DNA from 4 places in the Bacillus sp. NP247 genome. Region 3 is predicted to be linked to each of the others. Evidence: riboswitches for the same ligand, from Rfam matches in the RefSeq annotation. Region 3 holds a riboswitch; each other region holds the start of a gene.

Region 1 (3,199 bases), 330 kb from region 3:
ATCAAAAGTGGAGCTGATTTTCCCTTGAGTAGGGAATTTGAAAACTGCTGGAATTGATGCAGGTTGAGCTGTTTTAGCTTGTGCTTGATTTTGATTTTGCGCTACATAGTGTTTCGCTACATATCCGTATCCTGTGCCAAAACGAATTTTATACCAAGTACCTACCGTTTCTACTACTTGTACTTGTGTACCATTTTGTAATGAGCCAAGTAGAGTGCTACTTGTACTAGCGTTGCTACGTACATTTAATTTTGGTGTTGCAACAGTATAGGAAGGAGAACCTTGTACAGTTACACCTTTTACTAGAGGTGTGGATCCATTAGATACAAATGTTTTTTGTACGTATCCAATTTGACCGTTATGTAATATTTTGTACCAATCCCCTTGTTCACCTTGAATGGTAATGAATTGACCATTTGGTAATATATCTAGAATAGAAGACTCTGTATTAGGTTCAGAACGAACGTTTAATGCGTTTGCATTTACGATATATTGATTCTTTGGTTGAACATTTTTTTTGAATAGAATTGCATCTTTTTTCATATAGCCTGTTTTGTTGTTAACAGATACTTTATACCAATCTTGAGTTGTCTCAAGAATAGTAACTGGGCTATTAAATCGAATGTTATCAATTATTGCACTGTCTGCATGGTTATTTTGATGCAGTGCAACGTTGTCAATTTTTACATATCCAGTTTTTACTGTAGATAGTTGCTTAGCAGACGCTGTTTGTATATCGGATTCTCCCATAGAAGGAAGTAAAGAAGCAATTGCGATAGTAGTTGCTGTTAAAGCTGTAGCTTTCATATTCATGTAATAAAGACCTCCTCTAGTTGTATAGTTGTAATTTTATTATAGTATAAAGATATAATATATTGGTCGTATTCACATAAATGTAATATGAAATCAATAAAAATAATGTTAGAAGAGAGATTCGTATATAAATATTGTATATATCATTTGTGGGGTCGCATTTATATTTGTTTAACACATTAAGATTTAATTCGCAATTAAGAAAATTAAAACAGTTGATGATGTCTTATGGCGGTGTTATACTGACAGTGATAATTTTATAGTTTGCTAGGAGGGCTGGTGTTGCCAGCTGAGAGTAGGGCCGTAAGCCGTTGATCCTTTTTATTACCTGATCTAGATTATGCTAGCGTAGGGAAGCAATTCGGACATTAACAATGAGTCCCCGTTTCTTTGCGTATAGAAACGGGGCTTTTTTATTTGAAAATTTCATATTAACACCACTAGGGGTGCTTTTCGTGCTGAGAGAGGAATAATCCTTAACCCTTACAACACCTGATCTAGATAATACTAGCGAAGGGAAGTGGAACAACGAATAAATTATAATTTTATTTGCTGTAACCACTTCTTATATACAGAAGTGGTTTTTTTATTGAGATAAATAGATATATAGGAAGGGGAATTATTAATGAAATTTTGTGAAAGATTATTTGATACGGTGCAGCCTGTTTGGGAGAAAAGTCATAATCATCCGTTTGTAGTAGGTATGGGGGATGGTACGTTGGAAAAAGACAAATTCCAGTACTATATTATTCAAGATTATTTATATTTGTTAGATTATGCAAAGCTATATGCAATTGGGGTTGTAAAGGCAACGAATCCACAAGTTATGGCAAAATTTGCAGAGCAAATTGATGGGATTTTAAATGGTGAAATGACGATTCATAAACAATATGCAAAAAGACTTGGCATTTCTACACAAAAGATGGAATCTGCGAAACCATCTGCTAAAAATTTAGCCTATACAAATTACATGATGTCTGTATCTCAAAATGGCACACTTGCAGAATTAATATCAGCTTTACTTCCATGTATGTGGAGCTATTGGGAGATTGGAAAGCGTTTAAATGATATTCTTGGAGCAAGAGATCATGAGTTCTTTGGAGAGTGGATTCAAGGATATAGTTCTGAAGAATACGGTAAGCTTTGTATTTGGTTAATAGATTTATTAAATGAAATGGCAGTTGGAAAGTCAGAGAAAGAGCTAGACCGATTAGAGGAGATTTTCTTATATTCCAGCCGATTTGAATATTTATTCTGGGATATGGCTTATCGTAAGGAGATGTGGGGTTTTGAGGAGCAAGAACATACTACAGTTTCATAATGTTTCCTTTCATTATGATGAAAAACCAATCATCGATGAATTAAATGCTTCTATACAAGATAAAGAGTTTGTAAGTATTATCGGACCGAGTGGCTGCGGGAAAAGTACTTTATTTCGCCTTATTACAGGTTTAGAAGAGGCAAGTGCTGGACAGATAGAGCTGACAGAAACAAAGAGTCATCCTGTAGGGTATATGCCCCAAAAAGATATGCTCTTGCCGTGGAGAACGATTATTGAGAATGCGGCCCTACCGCTAGAGTGCCAAGGAGTGCAGAAGAAAGAAGCGCAAGTAAAAGCGAAAGAACTGTTACATAAATTTGGTTTACAAGGGTACGAGAAAAAATATCCGAAAGATTTATCTGGCGGTATGAGGCAACGCGTATCTTTTATCCGAACTTTATTAACGGGCGGGGAGATATTATTGTTAGATGAACCTTTTAGTGCATTGGACGCTTTAACGAAGGCATCTTTGCAAGAATGGTTGTTTGAACAATGGAAAGAGTGGGAAAAAACAATTTTATTTATCACTCATGATGTTGAAGAAGCACTGTTTCTTTCTAATCGAATTTTGGTTGTAGAAAATCAACCGATAGCAACTTTAACTGAGAGAATTGTGCCGCTTGATCGTAACCGAACAAGAAAAGATTTATATAAGCCTGAAGTGTTAGCGCTTAAAGAAGATCTTCTTAGTATGTTACAAAGGCAGGTGCTCGTATGATGGATCGCTTGAAGGAGCTATTACCTGCCCTCATATTAAGTGGAATTTTACTTGCTCTGTGGGAAGTAGGAGCAAGAATTGTAGATGAGATGTACATTTTGCCATCACCGTCTGCAATTGTAATGAAGATATGGGTGCTAAAGGATATATTATTTACGGTTCATTTACCTGCAACGTTGTACGTCGTTTTAATAGGCGTTGTTATTTCTATCGTACTGGGCGTAGGGCTAGCAATGTTAATGAATGCGAGTACATGGATGGAGAGAGCATTTTATCCGTTATTAGTAGCTTCACAAACAATCCCGATTACAGCACTTGCGCCGCTATTTGTTTTATGGTTTGGATAT
Region 2 (3,199 bases), 1.1 Mb from region 3:
CGAGTCTTGTAAATGTGCTCCTCTAACGTACAATCAAGTTTTCCATCTAAACGAGATCGAATGGCTATAAGTTCCTTATAAATTGGTAATGCTTTCATTTCTTTTTCTACTACTTCGTTATTGCTTAAAAATTGTAAGGCTAACCATCTTGGATGCTCATAATTCGCTTTCTCTAAAAGAGCGATTACCTCTCCAATCCCTTCATCCATTTGTACACCATATGAAATAATGAATGGCTTTTTCTCTTTTTGTTTCTCTTCATGAAGAGTAGCAAGTAATTCTTCACAGCCTTTTCCGCTTCTTGCAACGACAGGAACGACTGTTACACCTAATATTTCTGATAATCGTTTTACATTAATAACAATTCCTCTTTGCTTCGCCACATCAATCATATTTAAACCAATTGAAACTGGCTTACCAAATTCAAGTAATTGTAATGTTAAATGCATATTTCGCTCAAATTGCGAAGAATCCACTATATTTAACATATGATGAAATTCGTCTGTTAGTAGAAAGTTTGTAACGACACCTTCATCACGTGAAACTGGATTTAAACCATAAACGCCTGGTAAATCAATTAGTGTTCCTTGCTTATCTTTTAATTTACCAACCTTCTTTTCTACTGTTACACCGCTCCAATTTCCTACATATTCATAAGAACCAGTGAGTGCATTAAATAATGATGTTTTCCCTGTATTCGGATTCCCTAGCAAAGCAACCTTATTCACGCTAATTCCACCTTTATCATTTTCGCGTCACAATGACGAATACTAATTAATTGTCCACGACACTCCAATGTACAAGGACCTTTAAACATCGCTTTCTGTTTCAGGCGAAGTTCGCTTCCTTCCGCGAGACCGAAAGCAGCCAGTCTACGCTTTAATAACTGATCTAACGACTGAATACTTTTTACTAACACTTTCTCGCCAATTTTAATATCTACTAAGCTCATAACCTTCCCCCTCAGAAGAGAATGATAATTATTTTCAAAAAAATTATATCATACTCTATTTCACTTGGACTATATCTTTTTGCTTCATATTTATTAACATTTCAATACAATTATATTTCAATAATTGTCATACAAAGTTTATTTGCCATTCTCATCCATTTCACTTACAATAAACAATAGCAAATAAAGAATCTCGTTATCACAGGGGGAGCCTTACCGCTGAGAGGGAACACTTCGTTCCGACCCTTAGAACCTGTTAGTTAATGCTATCGCAGGGATTGTGCAAACGTCCGAAATACATACCTCTTTTTTATTTACGTATTTCGTATCCTCCTATGATAATGTTCTTTTTTGCGTCACTTGGATTTAGGGGGAGACAACATGCGTAACACTAATTTACAAGCGATGATCGAATCTGCAATTCTTGCAGCCTTCGCCTTGGTTATCGACATTTTACCACTATCACTTAAACTTCCAACAGGTGGTTCCATTTCATTTGCTATGATTCCTATTTTTATTATCGCATACCGCTGGGGCTTCAAAATGGCTTTCTTAGGAGGCTTAATTTGGGGATTATTACAAATTGTCGTTGGAGATGCTTACATTTTAACACCTATTCAAGCATTCATTGAGTACTTCGTTGCTTTTGCATTCATTGGATTTGCTGGATTATTCCATCGTCCAATTCAAAAAGCTCTTACCTCAGACAACAATAATGCAGAGCATTCAAGTTTGGGTAGTCGCAAAGATAAACCTAAACAAAACAAAGGAAAAAAAGCACTTGTTTACATTATCCTTGCCACATTTGTCGGCAGCTTTGCGCGCTATTTCTGTCACTTTATTGCTGGTATTATTTTCTTTGGTCAATATGCACCTAAAGGACAATCAGCTGCCTTATATTCCTTAATTGTAAACGGTAGTACTATGATTGGTTCTTTCATACTATGTACTGTATTACTAATTCTTTTATTTACAACTTCACCACGCTTATTCAAAAGCATCAGTGCTTATCAAATGAATTCACAAAAAAAGGGCGCTTAACTTAGCGCTCTTTTTTTATATCAAAATTCTCAATGAGTAATATCAATAATAAATACAATAAATGCACAAAGAAAAATAAATACCATCACACCTAGTAAATTGCTATTCACGGCTAATCTACTCCTTACATAACCTCTTTTTCTAACCAGATTATATCTCTTAAAAATAAAGATTAGGTAAAGATAATATGAAAATAACTTAAAAAAAAGCGTAGCATGTATGATCTACGCTTTTTTCGGCAAGTAGAAGTAAAATAACACCCCATCTTCTGTATTCTTTACTCCATATTCAACATCGTGTAGTTCTAAAATATTCTTTGAAATGGCAAGCCCAAGCCCCGTTCCACCTTGTGAACGATGACGCGCTGCATCCACGCGATAAAAACGATCCCAAATTTTATCTAATTGCTCTTCTTCAATGTGAGTACCTTTATTTTCAATACACACTTTTATACGATCCTTCTCATCTACTGTAGAAATAATGATATCCTCTTTATTTGGTGTATAACGTATGGCATTCGTAATGAAGTTCACGATAACTTGTTCAATCCGACTTTGGTTTGCAATCACTTCAAATGAACGTATATTTTTATGAACACGAAGTTCTTTTTTCTCTATCTCCACAGAAAGGTATTCGCATATATCTTCAATTGCTGTATCAATATAAAATGAATCTTTTTTCATTTTATATGTACCAGATTCAAATTTAGCTAATTCAAGCATATCCAAAATTAACGTATCCATTTTGTCTACTTCTCGTTCCATTGCTTGAAAATAGTAGTCTTTTTTATGTTCAGCTACCCCATCTTTTAAAATAGAAATACAGCTTTTCATAATACTTAACGGTGTTTTTAATTCATGTGAAACACCAGAAATGAATTCTTTCCGCGTCTTTTCTAACTTTCTTTCCTTTTCAATATCTTGTTCTAGCTGTCCAATATGTGAATGTAGTTTATTAGATAGTGTATTAATATTTTGCGATAAATCACCAATTTCATCTTTTGAAGTAATCGGGATTTTTTCTGTAAAGTCTAAATGAGCTATTTTTTTCGTTGTATCATTTATTTTTAGTAACGGTTTTGCAATTTGTTTTGAATAATAGAACGAAGCTAGAAAAATAAGAACGACTACAAATGCAATGATGTATATGTAATAATCTTGTACCATTTGTACAGCCTCATCTACTGGTTGTAAAGAAGCCATCGCA
Region 3 (3,199 bases):
TCCTCCATGTAGCATTTAAAATATTACATGGCCTTTTTCTACAAACTTTTATTTACTTCTTCAGATAATTCCCTCGTACTTTCATAAGCAGATTCCGCTAAACTAATCGCAGAAATAACAGAGACACCATCCGCACCGGCTTCTATAACCGAAGCGGTATTTTCAATCGTAATCCCACCGATACCAACAATCGGCATCATAATTCCTTGTTCTCTAAAGTGGGTTAAACCTTTCGTTCCTTGAACTGCTTTCGTATCTTTTTTCGTACTCGTTGGGAAAATAGGGCCAACACCTAAATAATCAGCTCCGTTTTCAATTGCCCAGCGTGCTTCTTCAATTGTATGGGCAGATACACCAATAATTTTATCTCCCATCTTTTCACGAACAGATATAATTCCTTCATCATCTTGTCCAACATGAACACCATCTGCATCTAACTCGAGGGCTAGTTCCACATCATCATTTACGATGAATGGTACACCGTACTCCTTGCAAAGCGCTTGTAGTTCTTTCGCAAAATCAATACGTTTCTCTCCCGTTAAAGCCCCTTCTCCCTTTTCACGAAATTGAAAAATTGTTATACCGCCTTCAAGTGCATCTCTCAATACTTGTAGTGGCTCCTTCGTACAATTGTTACTTCCCATAATAAAATATACCGATAATAATCTAGACATTTCAGCCTTTGTAATACGCGACATCTAGTTCCCCTCCTTACTATATAACCTCAATCTTTCCATACTTCTTAATATCATCTGAAGTTGTATTCGCTAACTGATTTAAAAATTCAATTTGGAAACTTCCTGGTCCATTCTTTACTGTTTTCGAAGCCGCTATTTCTGCTGCTACTCCATAGAATATTAATGCAGCCACTGTTGCCTTTACATAATCCTTTTCTACTGCTACAAATGCTCCTATTACAGAAGTTAGTAAACAACCTGTTCCAGTAACTTTCGTTAAAATAGGATGGCCATTTCGAATAAGAATAGTTCGCTCTCCGTCTGTAACAACGTCTTCTTCTCCAGTAATTACCGCAACTGTATTTAATTCATCCGCTGCCTGTTTTGCAATATTTACAACATTACCATTTCCAGTACCAGCGTCTACACCTTTAATTTCCCATTTTTCATTAATAACATTAGCAATTTCAGCTGCATTTCCGCGGATAACTGCTAAATCGATTTCAGCTGGAATATGTCTCGCAACTTCTGTTCGATAAGAAGTTGCCCCTGCCCCAACCGGATCAAATAATACTGGTACACCATTTGTATTTGCCGATTTTCCAGCAAGTAACATCGCTTCTACCTCTTCAGAACGAAGTGTACCCATATTTAATACAAGAGCTCCAGCAATGCTAGCCATTTCTGCTACTTCTTCTTTTGCATACGCCATTACAGGCGATGCCCCTAATGCTAATAAACCGTTTGCTGTAAAATTTGTTACAACAACATTTGTAATATTATGAACGAGCGGATTAGACTCTCTTACCAAATCCGCTACTTTACTAATTTCTTTCATATTCATTCTTTTCATCTCCTAACTATAGTGATGGGAGATACACAAAAAGGCACTTTGCGCGTACGCAAAGTGCCTGAACATGTGCTTTTACACTCTCCCTACGCTGGCATTATCCAACAGGTTCAAATGGTCAATGACGGACTAGTAGTCATACTCTCAGTTTGCATCCACAAACTCCCATGTGTTTATTATTCATCTACTTCAAAGTCTACTCTTATTCTAGTAAAATAACAAGTTCTTTCCTCATTATAGAATAATAGAGATCATAACTCTCCTGGTTCAACCATTCTTTGCCTTTATATAAGTAAAACTCTCACACGTATATTTCATCACAAATAACTCAAACCGTCAGCAAAACTGAATAGAACAAAGATGTATGCTATATTTAACGTATGGAAATTTGAAAGGATGTTTTTAAATATGGCAAAAAGTATTGTAATTGCTGAAAAACCTTCTGTTGCACGTGATATCGCACGTGTACTGAAATGTGATAAAAAAGGAAACGGCTATCTTGAAGGTAGTAAATATATTGTTACTTGGGCTTTAGGCCATCTCGTTACATTAGCTGATCCAGAAAGCTATGATGTGAAATATAAAAAGTGGGATTTAGAAGATTTACCAATGCTACCTGAGCGTTTAAAACTAACAGTTATTAAACAAACAGGGAAACAGTTTAACGCTGTGAAAAGTCAGCTTATTAGAAAAGATGTAAATGAAATCATTATAGCTACTGACGCCGGTCGTGAGGGAGAGTTGGTCGCACGCTGGATTATCGATAAAGTTAAAATGCAGAAACCGATTAAACGTCTATGGATTTCATCTGTTACCGATAAAGCAATTAAAGATGGCTTCGCAAATTTAAAACCAGGAAAAGCATATGAAAATCTATATGCTTCGGCTGTCGCACGTTCAGAGGCTGACTGGTATATCGGGCTTAATGCGACTCGAGCATTAACTACTCGCTTTAATGCCCAACTAAATTGTGGTCGTGTTCAAACACCTACTGTAGCCATGATTGCAAGCCGTGAAGATGAAATCAAACATTTCAAAGCTCAAACTTTCTATGGTATCGAAGCTCAAACAGCTGAGAGATTAAAGCTAACTTGGCAAGATACAAAAGGAAATAGCCGTAGCTTTAATAAAGAAAAAACTGATGCAATCGTGAACAAAATTAGTAAGCAAAATGCTACTGTTGTAGACATTGATAAAAAACAAAAGAAATCGTTCGCTCCTGGTCTTTACGATTTAACTGAGCTACAACGTGATGCGAATAAAATATTTGGTTACTCTGCGAAAGAAACATTAAACATTATGCAAAAATTATATGAACAGCATAAAGTTTTAACGTACCCTCGTACAGATTCACGCTATATTTCATCTGATATTGTCGGAACACTTCCAGAGCGTCTGAAGGCTTGCGGAGTTGGAGAATACCGTCCTTTAGCACATAAAGTATTGCAGAAACCTGTAAAATCTAATAAATCATTTGTTGATGATAGTAAAGTAAGTGATCATCACGCAATTATTCCAACAGAGAGCTATGTAAACTTCTCAGCTTTCACAGATAAAGAGCGTAAAATTTATGACTTAGTTGTAAAACGTTTCTTAGCTGTTTTATTCCCGGTCTTTGAATATGAACAACTAACATTGCGCACGAAAATTGGTGACGAAACGTTCATCGCAC
Region 4 (3,199 bases), 2.2 Mb from region 3:
AGTTACGTATTCAAACCGATATACATAAGCAAAATAATCATGTGTTTCTTCATCTTTAATTGGCTCAGACATCGCTTCAGAAACATATTGTGATCGCAGTGGCGAAAAATATATTTCTTCTTCATTCTTATTTTCCATACGTAAAGGCTTTTCGCAAAAAATATGAGTAATTAAAGCTGGTACCCATTTAGAAAACGTTTTTTTATCATGTAATACTGGTAAATTACTAATTAAGTCATACTGCCATTCTAAATGTGGTGGATCTATTAATTTATTCGGTTTCCAATCATGAATAACCTCATACCAGCTTTGGAAAATATAGTCTAACTGTTCTTGTTTCATTGGTTCTTTTGCTACAATCCAGGGCGTATCTTCCCTTAATATATATGGATTATGCTGAATGAATAATATATCAGAAAACATTTCATACAATCTTTCATTTAAAAGTTTTAATTTGCTCGTTAATAAAAATGTTCTATAATGTATCTCTACAATCTCAAGCCATTCAATAGGAAAATAAATATACGATACTTTCTCATTATAGAGGGGTTCTACTATATTTTTAAATGCTAATAACCGTAATTTTTCCATATTATTAATACTTCCTCTCTTAATTTATATTGATTATGAATAATACTAGAAAAGATACTAATTTTTTAAAGCATAAACGAATCAAATTTAAACCAAGCACATTGACGGAAATAACTAGATTGAATTTGAATATTTTAATAATATATTATTAAAATCTAATTAATAAAAAGTTACTATTAACATATAATTACCTCCTTATGTTACTCTGTATATTACAAAATCATTATAATACATTATTAATTTTTTTATCTATGATTTACAAAAAAATTACAGAAACTAAATATAATAAAAGGTATCACCTCTTGATATAGCGATACCTTTTATATACTCTTATCCAATTACATTTTTTACGTCTGTATTCACTGGCCATTTTTCTAAAGTATAAGCCATTTCCCAAAATGAATATTCATATTGACTACTAATAATGAAATGCTGTTTCATACGCTTCCGATCAGACTCTGTCACTTGTTCAGCGATAGCATCTAATCGTGTAATTTGCTCTTCAACTAAAGTACGGAACCAATCAGATCCATAAGCAGAAATCCACTCTTTATAAATTGGCTCTTCTGGCTGACACTCTTTTAAACGTTCACCAATTTCATAATATAGCCAATAGCAAGGTAAAATAGCTGCAATAATATCCCCTAAATGACCTTCATACGCAGCACGATACATATGTGAAGTATACGCATATGCAGTTGGTGCAGGGATAAAATTATCTTTTTCTTCTTTCGTAATTCCTAATTTCTTTGCGAAATTCTCATGTAATGATAATTCTGCTTCATATGTATTTTGAGCATGGTGCGCCATGCGAGCTGTCGTTTCTAATTCAAGAGCCTTTGCAGCTCCTAAAGTTTGTACTCTAGCAAAATGACTTAAATAATATGAATCTTGAAGTACGTAATAACGAAAACTTGCCAAATCTAACGTACCTTCACCAAGTTTTTTTACAAAAGGATGATGAAAACTTGCTTCCCAAATAGAATCTACTTCTTTACGTAATGTTTGTGAAAAAGTCATTTAAATTCCTCCAATAATGTATAAAATATACGTATTTATCCACAGTTATTAAACCCGTAAAACAAAAAAAAACTTTCTTTACAGGCGTAAAGAAAGTGAAATAGACAATATTAATGTATTCTTTAAATATAATCGTCTTCCCACTTCCCTACGCTGGTATTAACCAGATCAGGTACTAAGAGTCTCAAAATTACATTTGATCTCAGCCTACAAAAGGCCCCCCTAGTGGATAAATATTTAGTTGTCGTATTGTAATTATCATAGCATACTTCGTGGAACTATCAAAATTTTTAATTGTACACTTATCTTAAAAACCTTCTTCTTTCCTTACTTTTAATGAAGTTTCAATTATCATATCTAATAGTTTACTATAATTAATCCCCGCAGCATCTGCACTTTTTGGCAGTAAACTTGATTGTGTCATCCCTGGTAATGTATTAACCTCCATTACATATGGAATTCCGTCCTTCACCATCATATCTACCCTTGCATAAACACTACATTTTAATGCTTTATAACAAGCTAATGACGCTTTATTTACACGTTCCTGTATTTCAGCTGGAAGTTCAATAACTTCTTCAATTGTACTAACATCATCGTATTTTGCATTGTAGTCGAAAAACTCAGCTGCATGTCGAATTGAAACGACAGGTAACTGTTTACCATCAAAAATTGAACATGTAATCTCGTCACCTTTTATATACTTTTCAATTACCACTTCAGAATCCCATTCAAATACAGTTTCCAGCATTGAGATCAATTCATTTTTATTATTGACAATCTTTACGCCAACACTCGAGCCGCCAGAGTTTGGTTTTACCACTAATGGAAATCCTAACTTATCTAAATCATCAAGTTTTAGATCCTCCATTTTTGTAAGTTCAATCCAATCTGGTGTTTCTACTCCTTCATAACGTAAAATCTTTTTCGAAATATTTTTATCCATACATATACCGCTAGATAACATATTGCTGCCGCTATATGGAATACCTAAACTCTCAAGCGTCCCTTGAACCGTACCATCTTCTCCGTATTTTCCGTGTAATGCTAGCAATGCAAAATCAATGTCTTTCGCTTTTTCAATTAAATCCATTTTTTCATTTAACGTAATTGGAACGATTTCATACTTATTTTCATCTAAATGTGCAATCATTTCATTCCCAGTCATAATTGATACTTGTTTTTCAGAGGATACTCCTCCCATAATAACGCCAATTCTCATTTTCTCAACTCCAAATTTCATTTTTTAAAGTTTCACCAATTATTTGAATCCCGCTAACTATTTCTTTTTCCTTCAAACGTGAAAATCCTAATCGGAATGTATTCGCTCCCTCTCCATCAGAATAAAAAACATCTCCAGGAGAAAACGTTACGCCTTTCTCATAACACTTTTGTAAAAGTGTGCGGGCGTGAATTTTTTCTTCCAACTCTATAAACAAATGAAGTCCACCATCTCCAGTCATCCTTTTAAACGGAATGTACTGATTGCAAGCCCCAACAGCTAACTCATATTTTTTCTTATAAACAGATCTTGCCTTTTTTAAATATTTTTCAAAATATCCTTCATGTAAATATTGAAACAGAACAG

The links. A riboswitch is a leader RNA that binds a small molecule or an ion and turns the genes downstream of it on or off. The one in region 3 is predicted to bind thiamine pyrophosphate.
Region 1: it holds a riboswitch for thiamine pyrophosphate, as region 3 does, so the genes downstream of both, tenA (thiaminase II) here and thiM (hydroxyethylthiazole kinase) in region 3, are expected to answer to the same signal.
Region 2: it holds a riboswitch for thiamine pyrophosphate, as region 3 does, so the genes downstream of both, thiT (energy-coupled thiamine transporter ThiT) here and thiM (hydroxyethylthiazole kinase) in region 3, are expected to answer to the same signal.
Region 4: it holds a riboswitch for thiamine pyrophosphate, as region 3 does, so the genes downstream of both, tenA (thiaminase II) here and thiM (hydroxyethylthiazole kinase) in region 3, are expected to answer to the same signal.

What each region holds. Positions count from the first base shown of each region.
Region 1 is NZ_CP076653.1:3,422,581-3,425,779, forward strand. It holds gene KPL75_RS17875 (SH3 domain-containing protein) at 1-813, opposite strand, end outside; TPP riboswitch at 1,073-1,185, shown strand; TPP riboswitch at 1,246-1,349, shown strand; gene tenA (thiaminase II) at 1,439-2,134, shown strand; gene KPL75_RS17885 (ABC transporter ATP-binding protein) at 2,103-2,852, shown strand; gene KPL75_RS17890 (ABC transporter permease) at 2,852-3,199, shown strand, end outside.
Region 2 is NZ_CP076653.1:2,022,790-2,025,988, forward strand. It holds gene feoB (ferrous iron transport protein B) at 1-728, opposite strand, end outside; gene KPL75_RS10705 (FeoA family protein) at 725-952, opposite strand; TPP riboswitch at 1,147-1,248, shown strand; gene thiT (energy-coupled thiamine transporter ThiT) at 1,334-1,993, shown strand; gene KPL75_RS10715 (sensor histidine kinase) at 2,218-3,199, opposite strand, start outside.
Region 3 is NZ_CP076653.1:3,090,568-3,093,766, reverse strand. It holds gene thiE (thiamine phosphate synthase) at 39-698, opposite strand; gene thiM (hydroxyethylthiazole kinase) at 715-1,521, opposite strand; TPP riboswitch at 1,594-1,706, opposite strand; gene topB (DNA topoisomerase III) at 1,936-3,199, shown strand, end outside.
Region 4 is NZ_CP076653.1:17,299-20,497, forward strand. It holds gene KPL75_RS00095 (pPIWI_RE module domain-containing protein) at 1-591, opposite strand, end outside; gene tenA (thiaminase II) at 922-1,611, opposite strand; TPP riboswitch at 1,740-1,845, opposite strand; gene ddlB (D-alanine--D-alanine ligase) at 1,919-2,833, opposite strand; gene KPL75_RS00110 (MocR-like pyridoxine biosynthesis transcription factor PdxR) at 2,838-3,199, opposite strand, start outside.